3 regions of the Fischerella major NIES-592 genome follow, and region 1 is predicted to be linked to each of the others. Evidence: predicted binding sites of a transcription regulator. Region 1 holds the regulator's gene; each other region holds the start of a gene.
The links. The regulator HrcA, encoded in region 1, represses chaperone genes, less so after heat shock. The targets are predictions, from matches to a motif close to TTAGCACTCNNGANTCNNGAGTGCTAA.
Positions count from the first base shown of each region.

Region 2: groL (chaperonin GroEL) is a predicted target of HrcA. The motif match lies at 1,657-1,683, and genes of this name have one in related genera.
Region 3: groES (co-chaperone GroES) is a predicted target of HrcA. The motif match lies at 2,360-2,386, and genes of this name have one in related genera.

Region 1 covers NZ_MRCA01000001.1:51,572-55,862, reverse strand. The annotation lists gene NIES592_RS00200 (DUF3352 domain-containing protein) at 1-273, opposite strand, end outside; gene NIES592_RS00195 (rhodanese-like domain-containing protein) at 457-804, shown strand; gene hrcA (heat-inducible transcriptional repressor HrcA) at 1,149-2,240, shown strand; gene NIES592_RS00185 (DUF2834 domain-containing protein) at 2,237-2,887, shown strand; gene NIES592_RS00180 (peptidase) at 3,091-3,948, opposite strand; gene secG (preprotein translocase subunit SecG) at 4,020-4,253, opposite strand.
Region 2 covers NZ_MRCA01000010.1:105,446-109,736, reverse strand. The annotation lists gene groL (chaperonin GroEL) at 1-1,612, opposite strand, end outside; gene NIES592_RS17410 (MraY family glycosyltransferase) at 1,924-3,003, shown strand; gene fabG (3-oxoacyl-[acyl-carrier-protein] reductase) at 3,071-3,835, opposite strand; gene NIES592_RS17400 (EVE domain-containing protein) at 3,996-4,291, opposite strand, start outside.
Region 3 covers NZ_MRCA01000002.1:536,818-541,108, reverse strand. The annotation lists gene groL (chaperonin GroEL) at 289-1,926, opposite strand; gene groES (co-chaperone GroES) at 2,032-2,343, opposite strand; gene NIES592_RS06285 ((2Fe-2S) ferredoxin domain-containing protein) at 2,661-3,182, shown strand; gene NIES592_RS06280 (response regulator transcription factor) at 3,461-4,138, shown strand.

The DNA of each region.
Region 1 (4,291 bases):
ATAATCTAGACCTGTACTAGCTAATAAACTGGTTTTTAGTTTGGATAGTTCTCCCTCACGTTCCAATACTTGTAATTTATCGGGATTTACCAGCATTGACATCATTACTGGTGCTTGTTGAGATACAAAAATTGCCGCACCAGGCTGTTGTGTAGTTCCACTGATTCCCACAAAAGAATTTGTACCGGATAAGCCACTACAACCAGGAATACTGATAAATAGCAGCATCATCGCAATAGCTGCTAGAGAACGAAAGAATAAGGCTTGTTTCATAAATTACCTGTTTTCAGTTACTAATTATCAATTATGGCTGTTCCCTGTTAATAGTTCTCCGTTGCCTGATACGGAAAGTATTGCTCAAAGTCCTGTAAGTATTTTTTCCTGGTCAAGATGACTATTTTCTGCAAACATAAATAGTATCTAGGAAAAATCTCCAATCTAAAGTTTAAAATTGGAATGACACCTCAAGCCATTACCGAAATTAGTGTAGAAGAACTCGCCCAACGTTTGTCCAAAGGTGAGCCTAATCTTCAGCTTGTGGACGTGCGTGAACCACAGGAAGTCGCGATCGCTCACATTGAGGGTTTTGTTAACTTGCCTCTAAGTGAATTTGCTGAATGGGGAAATGAAATTCACACGCGCTTAGATCCTGATGCTGAAACCTTGGTACTTTGTCATCATGGCATTCGTTCTGCTCAGATGTGTCAGTGGCTGGTTAATCAAGGATTTACAAATGTGAAAAATATTTCTGGTGGTATTGATGCCTACTCCATGTTAGTTGACCCTTCAATTCCTGTGTATTAACCGTAAATGACGATTGTAAGTTTTTTTTGCTATTCTGAACTTAAGAGTGAATAATTTTCACTTAGTAATTACCAATACTTTTGAGCTACCAATTTGCGTAAATCTAAGTAAAGATTATTGAGATTCAGAAGGATTTTGCAGTGAGCAAGTTTTCACATGTATATCAAAGTCTTCTTAAAGATACTTTTGTGAGAGATAAAAGATAGATTTGTTGTAACGTATTTTCAGATACTTCAATTATTTACTATTTTGCTTAACTAAATATTAATGCTTTTTGCTTCTCATCTTAATAATTTTTTGTTTTTTAAAAACTAATTAAAATTTTGCTTTGGTAAACATTAGCTATGCAAGTCCAGCTAACCAATCGTCAACAGCATATTCTTTGGGCAACAGTACGTCACTACATCGCCACAGCAGAGCCTGTTGGCTCCAAAGCCCTGCTAGAAGAGTACAACTTGGGTGTTAGCTCAGCCACGATTCGTAACGCTATGGGTGTGTTAGAAAAAGCCGGGCTACTTTATCAACCACACACTTCTGCTGGGCGAGTACCTTCTGACTCTGGCTATCGAATTTATGTTGATCAGTTGATCACACCTTCGGAAACTCTAGCCAGACAAGTAGAAGCGACACTACAAAATAGCTTGAATTGGGAAGATAGTAGTCTAGAAAGCTTATTACAAGGGGCAGCCCAAATTTTAGCGACCCTAAGCGGCTGCATCACCTTGATTACAATACCACAAAATGTCAGTGCTATGGTGCGGCATTTGCAATTGGTGCAAATTGAAGTCGGACGAGTCATGCTGATCGTAGTTACGGATAATTATGAAACACATTCAGCATTATTAGATTTGCCACCAAAAGGCAAAAACACACAATTTGATCCAGAAGTGATAGATCGAGAATTACAACTTGTTTCTAACTTTTTAAATAGCCAATTACGCGGGCGCAGTTTGTTAGAGGTAGCTAATCTCAATTGGAGTGATTTAGATCGGGAATTTCAGCACTATGTTGAGTACTTAAAAAATTCCCTGGCAGAATTTAGTCGTCGCAGTTTGACACCAGGCGTTACACAAATCATGGTGCGTGGAATGGCAGAAGTTTTGCGACAACCAGAATTTGCCCAACTACAACAGGTGCAAACTATCATCCAACTATTGGAGGAAGAACAAGAACAACTGTGGAGATTAATATTTGAGGAAAATGAGACTGAGGAAGTGGGTAAACCACGGGTAACAGTGAGGATTGGTTCAGAGAATCCTCTTGAACCAATTCGTAACTGTAGTCTAATTTCTTCCACCTACCGCCGTGGTTCATCACAGGTAGGAAGCGTGGGAGTTTTGGGGCCAACACGCCTAGATTACGAAGGAGCGATCGCACTAGTTGCTGCTGCTGCTGAGTATTTATCGGAGACTTTCAGTTATCTAAATCCCTCATGAGAAAAATCGCCTTTGGGTTGCTTTGGCTAGGATTGATTGCGTATGCTTTCTTGTTTGCTCCTCCCAATCAACCCGATACTTTTGAGTTGATTAAAAATCTATCTACTGGTCAATGGCAAGGTATTAATCCCTTGGTGATTGTACTGTTCAATATTATGGGTATTTGGCCCATTGTTTACAGTGTAGTCCTGTTTGTTGATGGTCGAGGGCAAAAAATTCCAGTGTGGCCATTTACTGCTGCTTCTTTTGCTGTAGGGGCGTTTGCTTTGTTACCCTATTTGGCTATCAGAGAAACAAATCCGCAGTTTTCTGGTGCAAAGAATGTTTTGCTCAAAATCTTAGATTCTCGTTGGACGGGTGTTGTCCTGACCATTGGAACAGCGATTTTGGTTAGCTATGGTATTGAACAAGGTGATTGGAGTAATTTTGTCCAGCAGTGGCAAAATAGCCGCTTTATTAATGTGATGAGTTGTGATTTTTGCCTGCTATGTGTATTATTTCCTGCTTTGTTGGGGGATGATATGACGCGGCGTGGTTGGAACAGTTCTGGAATATTTTGGCTGATAGCTTTAGTTCCGTTATTTGGCCCTTTACTATATCTGTGCATACGTCCATCTTTGCCAGAATCACAGATGGATGATTCGTGAGTGGTTTGATATTTTTTGATATTTGAAGTATCGAACACAGATAAACACAGAACATTTACAGTTAACCAAGACAAATATTTTTGCAATAGACTCTATTTTTGTAGAGACGTTGCAGATTTTGTAGAGACGTTGCAGATTTTGTAGAGACGTTGCACTGCAACGTCTCTACTGTTGATGATTTTCATCCCTCGAATATACAACGCCTAAATAGTTCGTTGTAAAGTCCACCCCAAACAAGTTGGTTGTTCATAAACCCGCTTCAGTGTGTTCACATCTCTAGCAGAAATTGGTAGGGGATTGCGAACTTGAGAAAAATATAAAGCATCACTCTGTAACTGGCTATGTCCCCATATTCCTAAAGCATGACCTAGTTCGTGGCGAGCAGCGGCTAAAAGATATTGTCCTGTTTGGCTGGGACTAAGCAGGATAGTGAAGCGATGGTATAAAATATTTTTATTATTGTAAAATTCGTAAGTGGTTTGAGCGGAACGCGCACGGGGAATATTGCTATTAGGCAACTTTTGCAGTGGTGGGGTTTTCCGTATAACAGTAATATCAGCTACTTCCTGTTTTTCGACTACCTGTAAAGGTAAATAAGCACTCCACTCTTGTACAGCCTGCAAGACACTATTAATCCAAGCTTGGGCTTGCTTAGGATCTATTGTTGATGGTGTTTCTATGTAAACCTTAACTGGAAACTGTGACCAAACTAAATAACCTACTGGCGTTGTTGCAACTTGAGAAAAGTAGTCACCACTATTAGTTGTATCTTGCCACCGCATCAGTGTGGAAGGTAGGGGATGGGGTTTTGGTGAAGCTAGAGTGGTGGGGTGATAGGGGGCTAGGGTGATGGGGGGAAGATTTGTGATGTCGTAGTATTTTGTCGAGAAACTGGGAGAATATGAAAAATCAGCAAAGGACTGCACGTTAGTTAAGATCAACAGCAGTCCCGTGATCATAGCTAATCCTATAAATGCTAGTAAACGTTGCCAAATTAAACTTGTTGGGATGTTAGTAGTTGTTTGGTGGTTAGTGGTTAGTGGTTGTTGGTTGGGAACCAATGAATCGTTTGTCTCCTTTGTCTTCCTTGTCTTCTTCACCACTTCTCACACTTCCCCCATTCCTCACACTTCTATTTAGGCAGCCAACCAGCGCTCAAAACCACAGATAAACTAAGAAAAATGACTGTCAAAGCCCAAGTTACTTGGTTTAATGTTTTTTCTGCACTTTTAGTGCTGCTAAATAATTGGGCTTGCCCACCAATGGCTGCGATACCATCACCTTTGGGGCTATGCAACAACACTAGGACTATTAAAGCAATTGCAGAAAAAACCCAGATACCTTGTACAACGTTAGAAACGGTCATAGTGGAAAATGTTTGTGAATTATGAATTATGAATTATG
Region 2 (4,291 bases), on a different contig from region 1:
TACCACCCATATCGGGAGCGCCACCGGCGGGTTTTTTCTCAGGTTTTTCGGCAACCACAGCTTCGGTAGTTAAGACCATAGAAGCAATAGAAGCTGCGTTTTGCAAGGCAGAACGTACGACTTTGGCAGGATCAAGAATACCTGCGGCGATCATGTCTTGAAATTCACCAGTCGCAGCATTGTAGCCGACGTTGAATTCTGTAGTACGGACTTTTTCAACGATGACAGAACCTTCAACACCAGCGTTATCTGCTATTTGGCGCAGGGGTGCATCTAGCGATCGCCCAACAATATCAGCGCCAATTTGTTCTTCTTCGTTGAGGCTGTTTTTAATTTCAGCGACTTTTGTAGATAGGTGAATCAGCATCGTACCACCACCAGGAACTATACCCTCCTCTACGGCTGCTTTGGTGGCGTTGAGAGCATCTTCAATCCGCAATTTACGGTCTTTGAGTTCGGTTTCTGTGGCTGCACCAACTTTAATTACAGCTACACCACCAGCTAGCTTGGCGATGCGTTCTTGCAGTTTTTCTTTGTCATATTCGGAATCAGTTTCTTCTAACTGCTTACGAATTTGAGCGATGCGCTTTTGTACGTCGTCTTTGTGTTCGCCATCAGCAACGATGGTTGTGTTTTCTTTGTCAATGGAAATTCTACGCGCAACTCCCAGCATTTCCAAAGAAACCATATCTAAACTTAAACCGATTTCTTCGGAAATTAATTGTCCGCCTGTCAGAATAGCAATGTCTTGCAGCATCGCTTTGCGGCGATCGCCAAATCCAGGTGCTTTAATCGCAGCAACTGACAGCACACCCCGCGCTTTGTTGACTACCAAAGTTGCTAAAGCTTCCCCTTCTACATCTTCAGCGATAATCAATAGAGGTTGACCCAAACGGGCAACTTTTTCTAAAACAGGGACTAAGTCCTGAATACTGCTGATTTTTTTATCGGTGATCAGAATGCGGGCATTTTCAAATTCCACCGTCATCCGTTCGTTGTCAGTGATAAAGTAGGGGGAAATGTAACCCCGGTCAATCTGCATCCCCTCAACTACTTCTAATTCCGTAGTTAGGGATTTAGATTCTTCTACGGTGATTACACCATCTTTAGTGACTTTTTCCATTGCTTCGGCAATCATGGCACCGATTTCTTCATCGTTTCCAGCCGAAACAGTCGCGACTTGAGCGATCGCGCTTCCTTCTACTGGCTTGGCGACTGCTGCAATCTCCTGCACTAGCCTTTCTACGGTTTTTTCGATCCCATGTCTTGTTGCGACTGGATTTGCTCCAGCTGCTACATTTTTCAAACCTTCGCGGATCATGCTTTGAGCCAGTACAGTTGCTGTAGTTGTGCCATCGCCAGCTACTTCTTTTGTTTTAGAAGCAACTTCTTGGATGAGTTTTGCCCCTGTATTTTCTAGGGGATCTTCTAGTTCAATTTCTTTAGCAACGGTGATCCCGTCATTCACGATTTGGGGTGTACCAAACTTTTTTTCTAAAAGGACGTTGCGGCCCTTTGGCCCCAGGGTAATTTTCACTGCATCAGCAAGAGTATTGATGCCCCTTTCTAAGGCACGTCGGGAATCTTCATCAAATGCAATAATTTTGGCCATACTTTTTAGTTTGGTTTAATTTGTGAGTTCTTCCATTAGACAATTTAGCACTCACAAGCCAAGAGTGCTAAGTCAACAAGCCATAAGCTGTTGAGTTTATTAATCTTTACTAGGCTATAGGAGGATATAGGTTTAGGGATGTAGGGGAATCCACCCAAAAAAATCTAAATTTCTTCCTATTCCCTTAATTCAAGCTACGAGAACCCAAATAAGGCAGTCCATATACTCTCATATTTGTAGTGAGAAAAAAAAATGATTGTTATACACTTGATGCTGATATTGGATACTGGCATTAATGGTGGAAACGGGAGATGAATATATACAGCTCCCTTGAGGCGCTTGGTATTGCTGAACCCAGCGGTTCCGGCTGGTTAGCAGTAGTGTTTACATTTCTATTGGCGTGGGTTGTAACGTGGCGTTTGATTCCAGAGGTACGTAAATTTGCCTTACGAGTTGGTTGGGCTGATCAACCAAATGCACGGCGTTTAAACCGAGAACCTTTGCCAAATGCAGGCGGTCTGGCTATCTACGCAGGAGTGCTAGCGGCTTTGATCTTGGCAAGTTTGTTAAGACCAATTGAACTTCAAGGTGTACTAGCTCAGGTTTTAACTATTCTTTTGGGGGGTTCGATACTGGTGCTAGTTGGCTTTATTGATGATCAATTCGGTTTACCTCCCTCAGTTCGTCTGTTAGTACAAATTCTGACGGCCCTGCTGTTGGTTGGCAATGGCATTAGCATTAAAGTTACTTTTGGTACTCCCCTCGACTCGCTACTCTCCACATCGCTAACGGTGTTTTGGGTGGTAGCAATTACTAATGCCATCAATTTGATGGACGGTATGGATGGTTTGGCAGGAGGAGTTAGTTTTATCACTGCTATGAGTTTATTAGCTGTTTCGGCGCAGTTTCCCAACTGGGCAGCAGCAACACTAGTTTTGGCAGCCTTAGCAGGAGCAGCATTAGGTTTTTTACGCCACAACTTTCATCCGTCACACATTATTATGGGTGATGCCGGAGCATATTTTTTTGGCTACGTACTAGCTGCAACTGCCATTGTCGGTGAACTACAAGCCACTACAATTTTTTCTTTAGTACCACCTGTTTTGTTTTTACTTTTGCCAGTGCTAGATACTACCCAAGTATTTGTGCGGCGACTTATGGCAGGGAAAAACCCCCTAAGTACTCCCGGAAAAGACCATTTACATCATCGCTTGCTAGCTTGGGGTTTATCTCAGCGCCATGCAGCCTTGACTCTTTGGTCAATTGCTTTAGTTTGCAACTGGCTGGCGATGACAATCCGAGGCATGAGTTTGGTAGTTATAATTGCTACTACCCTCAGTATTATTACTTTGTTAGGCTTCACCGTTTGGCAGAGGGTAAAGGCAACATAAATTATGAATGATGAATTATGAAAAAGACGAAAGCCCAGTTTCATAATTCATAAATTCATAATTTTTTCTATGCCATCACCATACCGCCATCTACGTTAAAGACTTGTCCGGTGATGTAGCCTGCTGCGGGGTCGGCAGCCAGGAAACGCACCATGCCAGCAATGTCTTCTGGCTGACCATAGCGACCAAGGGGAATATACTTGAGAATACCTTCGGCATCGAGATTGCTGGTCATATCAGTGGCGATAAAACCAGGGGCAACGGCGTTAACAGTAATGCCACGAGAAGCTAGTTCTTTCGCAACAGTTTTAGTAAAACCAATCACACCTGCTTTAGCAGCGCTGTAGTTGGCTTGTCCGGGATTACCCATGAGTCCAGCAACGGAGGTAATGTTGATGATCCGTCCTGAACGCTGTTTGAGCATGATTTTACTGGCGGCACGTGTGCATAAAAATACACCAGTTAAATTGAGATCAATTACTGCTTGCCAATCTTCTGGCTTCATTCTGAGTAAAAGTGTGTCGCGGGTTATACCAGCATTATTGACCAAGATGTCAAGGCGATTGAACTTTTCGATCGCAGCGTTGATTAAAGCATCGACTTGTTCTTCTTTGCTGACATCAGCCGCAAGCGCGATCGCACTTCCCCCTGCTTGCGTAATTTCTGACACTAATTCATCAGCCGCTTGACTAGAACTAGCATAGTTGACAACTACGCTAGCACCAAATTTTGCTAATTCCCGTGCGATCGCTCTTCCAATTCCCCGTGAAGCGCCTGTAACAATTGCTACTTTTCCTTGTAAAGTTTGTAAGTTTTCTGGCAACAATTCCATAACTACTCTTGTTGATTGTTTCACCGCGCTAATCATCATAGGGCGATTTGGGATCGCAACTAATAACAATTCGCTTTAATTTGACTACAGATGATCTGGTGGGGACGCCTTTCAAGGACCAGAGGGGGATTAATTTCGACTTTTACAAAAAGTCTAATAATTACTGCTTTGATAACTGTAGGAGGCGCTCCCAGTGCAACTCTGACACTGGGACTACAGATAGCCTGGGAAGACGCAGCAAATCAAAGTCTGCAAAGCTGCTATCTTTTTTTATTTGCGCTAGGGAAACTGGTAGAGGTAGTCTTTGCACAGGCCGCAAATCTACAACTACTCGTTTAACATCATCTAATTTTGGATCGGGGTAAGGTTGACTGGTTACTTCTGCCACACCTATAATTCGCCGTTCCTTGCCAGTGTGATAAATTAACGCTAAATCACCAATGGTCATTGTCCGTA
Region 3 (4,291 bases), on a different contig from region 1:
AGTTGTTAGATTTGTTTCATTCTGGTGTACGCAGTTCATAATAATTGTTCAATAGCTGCATTTATATTTGTATTTATATTTAGTAGTACATAAATACTAAATTATCAAAAGACAAAATGTCAAACACTGGGAAAGAACTGTTCATAAAACAATACGGTTCAGTGGTTGAGAGACGTACCATGGCACGTCTCTAAATTGCTGTATCGGTTCATAAAAAAGCAGCCACTTCCGACAGGAAATAGCTGCTTTTTTATAGAGATGAGTATCTTACTCACCCTTTGCAATATTTTAGTAATCGAAGTCGCCGCCCATACCAGCGCCAGCACCAGCAGGTGCATTATCCTTAGGCTCTGGCTTGTCAACAACGATACATTCTGTAGTCAATACCATACCAGCGATGGAAGCTGCGTTTTGGAGTGCAGAACGGGTGACTTTGGCGGGGTCAACGATACCAGCAGCCAACAAATCGACGAACTCATTGGTGGCTGCGTTAAAGCCAACGTTGAATTCCTTCTCTTTCACGCGTTCAGCGATGACAGCACCATTCTGACCAGCGTTTTCAGCAATCCGCTTCAGGGGAGCAGACAAGGCGCGAGCAACAATTAGCGCACCAGTCAACTCTTCATCTTTGAGGTTACTATTTGCCCACTCTTCTAGTTGAGGAGCTAGGTGAGCGAGAGTTGTACCACCACCAGGAACGATACCTTCTTCTACCGCAGCTTTGGTAGCGTTGATCGCGTCTTCAAGGCGCAGTTTCTTGTCTTTCATTTCGGTTTCGGTAGCAGCACCAACTTTAATTACTGCTACACCGCCGGACAACTTAGCTAAACGCTCTTGCAATTTCTCTTTGTCGTAGGAAGATTCGGTTTCGTCCATTTGACGACGAATCTGTTCGCAACGAGCTTTCACAGCTTGCTCGTTACCTTCAGCAACGATGGTGGTGTTGTCTTTGGTGATGGTGATGCGACGGGCTTTACCCAAACTATCCAGCTTGGTGTTTTCTAGCTTCAAACCAGCATCTTCGGTAATCACTTGACCACCAGTGAGAATGGCGATGTCTTCCAGCATTGCTTTGCGGCGATCGCCAAATCCAGGAGCTTTGACAGCAGCTACGTTCAGCACACCCCGCAGACGGTTAACTACCAAGGTTGCCAAAGCTTCTTTTTCAATATCTTCGGCAATAATTACTAAGGGTTTGCCTTGACGTGCCACTTGCTCCAGAACAGGGACTAAATCTTGTACCAAAGCTATTTTCTTATCGGTCAGCAGTAAGTAAGGATCGTCAAATACTGCTTCCATCCGCTCAGCGTCGGTGGCGAAGTAGGGAGAGATGTAGCCTTTGTCAAAGCGCATCCCTTCGGTGATTTCCAATTCGGTGGTCATAGATTTCCCTTCTTCTAGGGAAATTACGCCTTCCTTACCGACTTTGTCCATTGCTTCGGCAATCATCTGACCGACTTCTTCGTCGTTACCAGCAGAGATTGCACCAACTTGAGCGATCGCTTTGGAATCTTCAACAGGACGAGCGTGTTCTTTAATTTTTTCTACTAAGAAGTTGGTAGCTTTATCAATACCACGCTTCAACTGAATGGCATTTGCACCAGCTGCAACGTTCCGCAAGCCTTCTTTAACCATTGCGTGTGCCAAAACAGTAGCGGTGGTGGTTCCGTCACCAGCAGCATCGTTGGTTTTGGAAGCAGCTTGGCGGATCAAAGAAACGCCTGTGTTTTCAACGTGGTCTTCTAATTCAATTTCTTTAGCAATGGTCACACCATCATTGATGATTTGGGGTGCGCCAAATTTTTTCTCTAGTACTACGTTACGACCTTTGGGACCGAGGGTAACAGCCACAGCCTCAGCCAGGATATCCATGCCCCTTTCTAGGGCGCGACGAGCGTTTTCGTTGTAGATAATGCGCTTTGCCATAATTTCTTAGTTGTCCTTTGTCATTACGTTATTTGTCATTTATTTTTTGTCTTTTGTCATTTGTCATTTGCAATAAACCAATGACTAATGACCAATGACCAATCACTAAGAAACAATTGCTAAAATGTCTTTTTCAGAAAGCAATACGTATTCGTCGGTTCCTAGCTTGATATCAGTACCAGCATATTTAGAGTAGAGAACTTTATCTCCTACTTTGACATCCATTGGCTGACGAGAACCATCATCTTTGATTTTGCCTTCACCAACCGCAACAACTTCGCCAACTTGGGGCTTTTCTTTGGCGGTGTCGGGTAAATATAGACCACCAGCGGTCTTTTCTTCAGAGGCGCTCACTTTTACAAACACGCGATCGCCTAAAGGTTTTACAGTAGAAACGCTAAGAGATACAGCTGCCATACGAATTTCTCCAGAGTTAGCACTCTCAACTCCTGAGTGCTAATTTAGCGAACCACTGGATGCAATGGCAATATTTGGGTTTGTACGGGTTCCCGAACTTTGGGAGAGGTGATGGGGCGTGAGGGGTGTGAGGAGTAAAACTACTAACCACTAATAACCACTAACCACTAACCACTAACCACTAACCAATTCAAGTAAAAATACTCAATTATTTCAAGATTTCAGGTTTTTTTATATAAGTAACGAATAGTTATATATGGTCAACTTTATTTGCAAAGTTTAGAAATTGTTATAGAACAGAAATCAGAAAGCGCGAGATGGGTAACAAAATAGTGATCCAGTCCAGCCACAAAATAGAGAAAGCAACTCCACCACCAGGAAATCAAGCCCTAAATTACTCTATAGAAACTTTAGGACTGACAAAAATTCAGCGACATGTTTTTATCTGTGCTGATCAAACATTGCCTAAATGTTGTTCAAAGCAAGCAAGTCTAGAAGCATGGGAGTATTTAAAAAAACGTCTGAAGGAATTAAGGTTAGATGTTCCTCAACAAGAGCGACCTAGCTGCATATTCAGAACCAAAGCTAATTGCTTGCGAGTTTGTTGCTCTGGGCCGATAATGGTGGTTTACCCGGATGGTGTCTGGTATCGCCAAGCAGCCCCGGAAGTCATTGAGCGGATTATCCAGGAACATTTAATCGAAAATAAGATTGTGGAAGAATATGCTTTTTTAGTTCATCCTCTGTCAGAAACCTCTGTGGTTACTGAGGAGCAGCACAATAGGAGCTTAACATCCAAGGGATATGGTGAAGCGGTGAGTCACACAAGTGCGGGTTAAGTGTTTACCAGGAGCATCTTAGAACTAGTGAAGTTTGATAATCTATAAGGATTATTATTCTATTGAAGTTTTTTGCTCGCTCCTTTCAAAGCGATATATAATAACGCATTATAAATACTACTGCTCTACGTATCCTTACTGGACTTTTGCCGTTGATAGAGTAGTTTCAGGGAAAGTAAATTTCAATTTTGAAACATTTACTCAACATAGGCAAGTTAAGTGGGAAAAAGCACAACATCACAATCATCCACCAAAAAGGATCGCTATACAAGGCCCCTATGGATCTACGCGCGACAAGTGCCACTGCTATGAAAGAACCCAGCATGAAAGAATACAAACGACTTCTACTCATTGATGATGACCCTAACCTCATCTTGCTGGTGAAGGATTACTTGGAATTCCGGGGATATGAAGTCATCACCGCAGAAAATGGTCGAGAAGCTTTGGAAATTTTAGAGCAGGATGTTCCAGATATGATCATCTGCGACGTGATGATGCCGGAAATGGACGGATATACTTTTGTTGAACAAGTCCGGCAAAACGAACGCACTAGTTGGATTCCTGTTCTATTTCTATCCGCAAAAGGACAAAGCGCAGACCGGGTTAAAGGACTGAATAAAGGTGCTGATGTATACATGGTCAAGCCCTTTGAACCAGAAGAGTTGGTGGCGCAAGTAGAATCGTCTCTCAAGCAAACCATTCGTTGGAAAGAACACCAAGCCAAAGGAGGAGACAACGGTTCACGTATTCAAGTTCCCTTTGATGTGCAGTTAACCCCAACCGAACTGAAAGTAGTTCAGTTTGTCGCTAGGGGTTTAGCTAACCGCGAAATTGCTGAAGAACTAAATGTTAGTCAGCGTACAGTTGAAAGCCATGTGTCCAACATGTTGGGCAAAACCAATCTCCACAATCGTACTGAGTTAGCACGGTGGGCGATTGAAAATCAAATGGCATAGATCAAGCTCTAATTTGTGAGTGTTGAGTTATGAGTTGATTTGTTACGATTTCAAACTCATAGCTCAATTCCTTGTTTATTCTAGCTGTCTGGTGAGAAAGTTTTTATATTAAGTCTATGAAGCTTGTTTTATCGACGTTTTAGCTTTCATGTC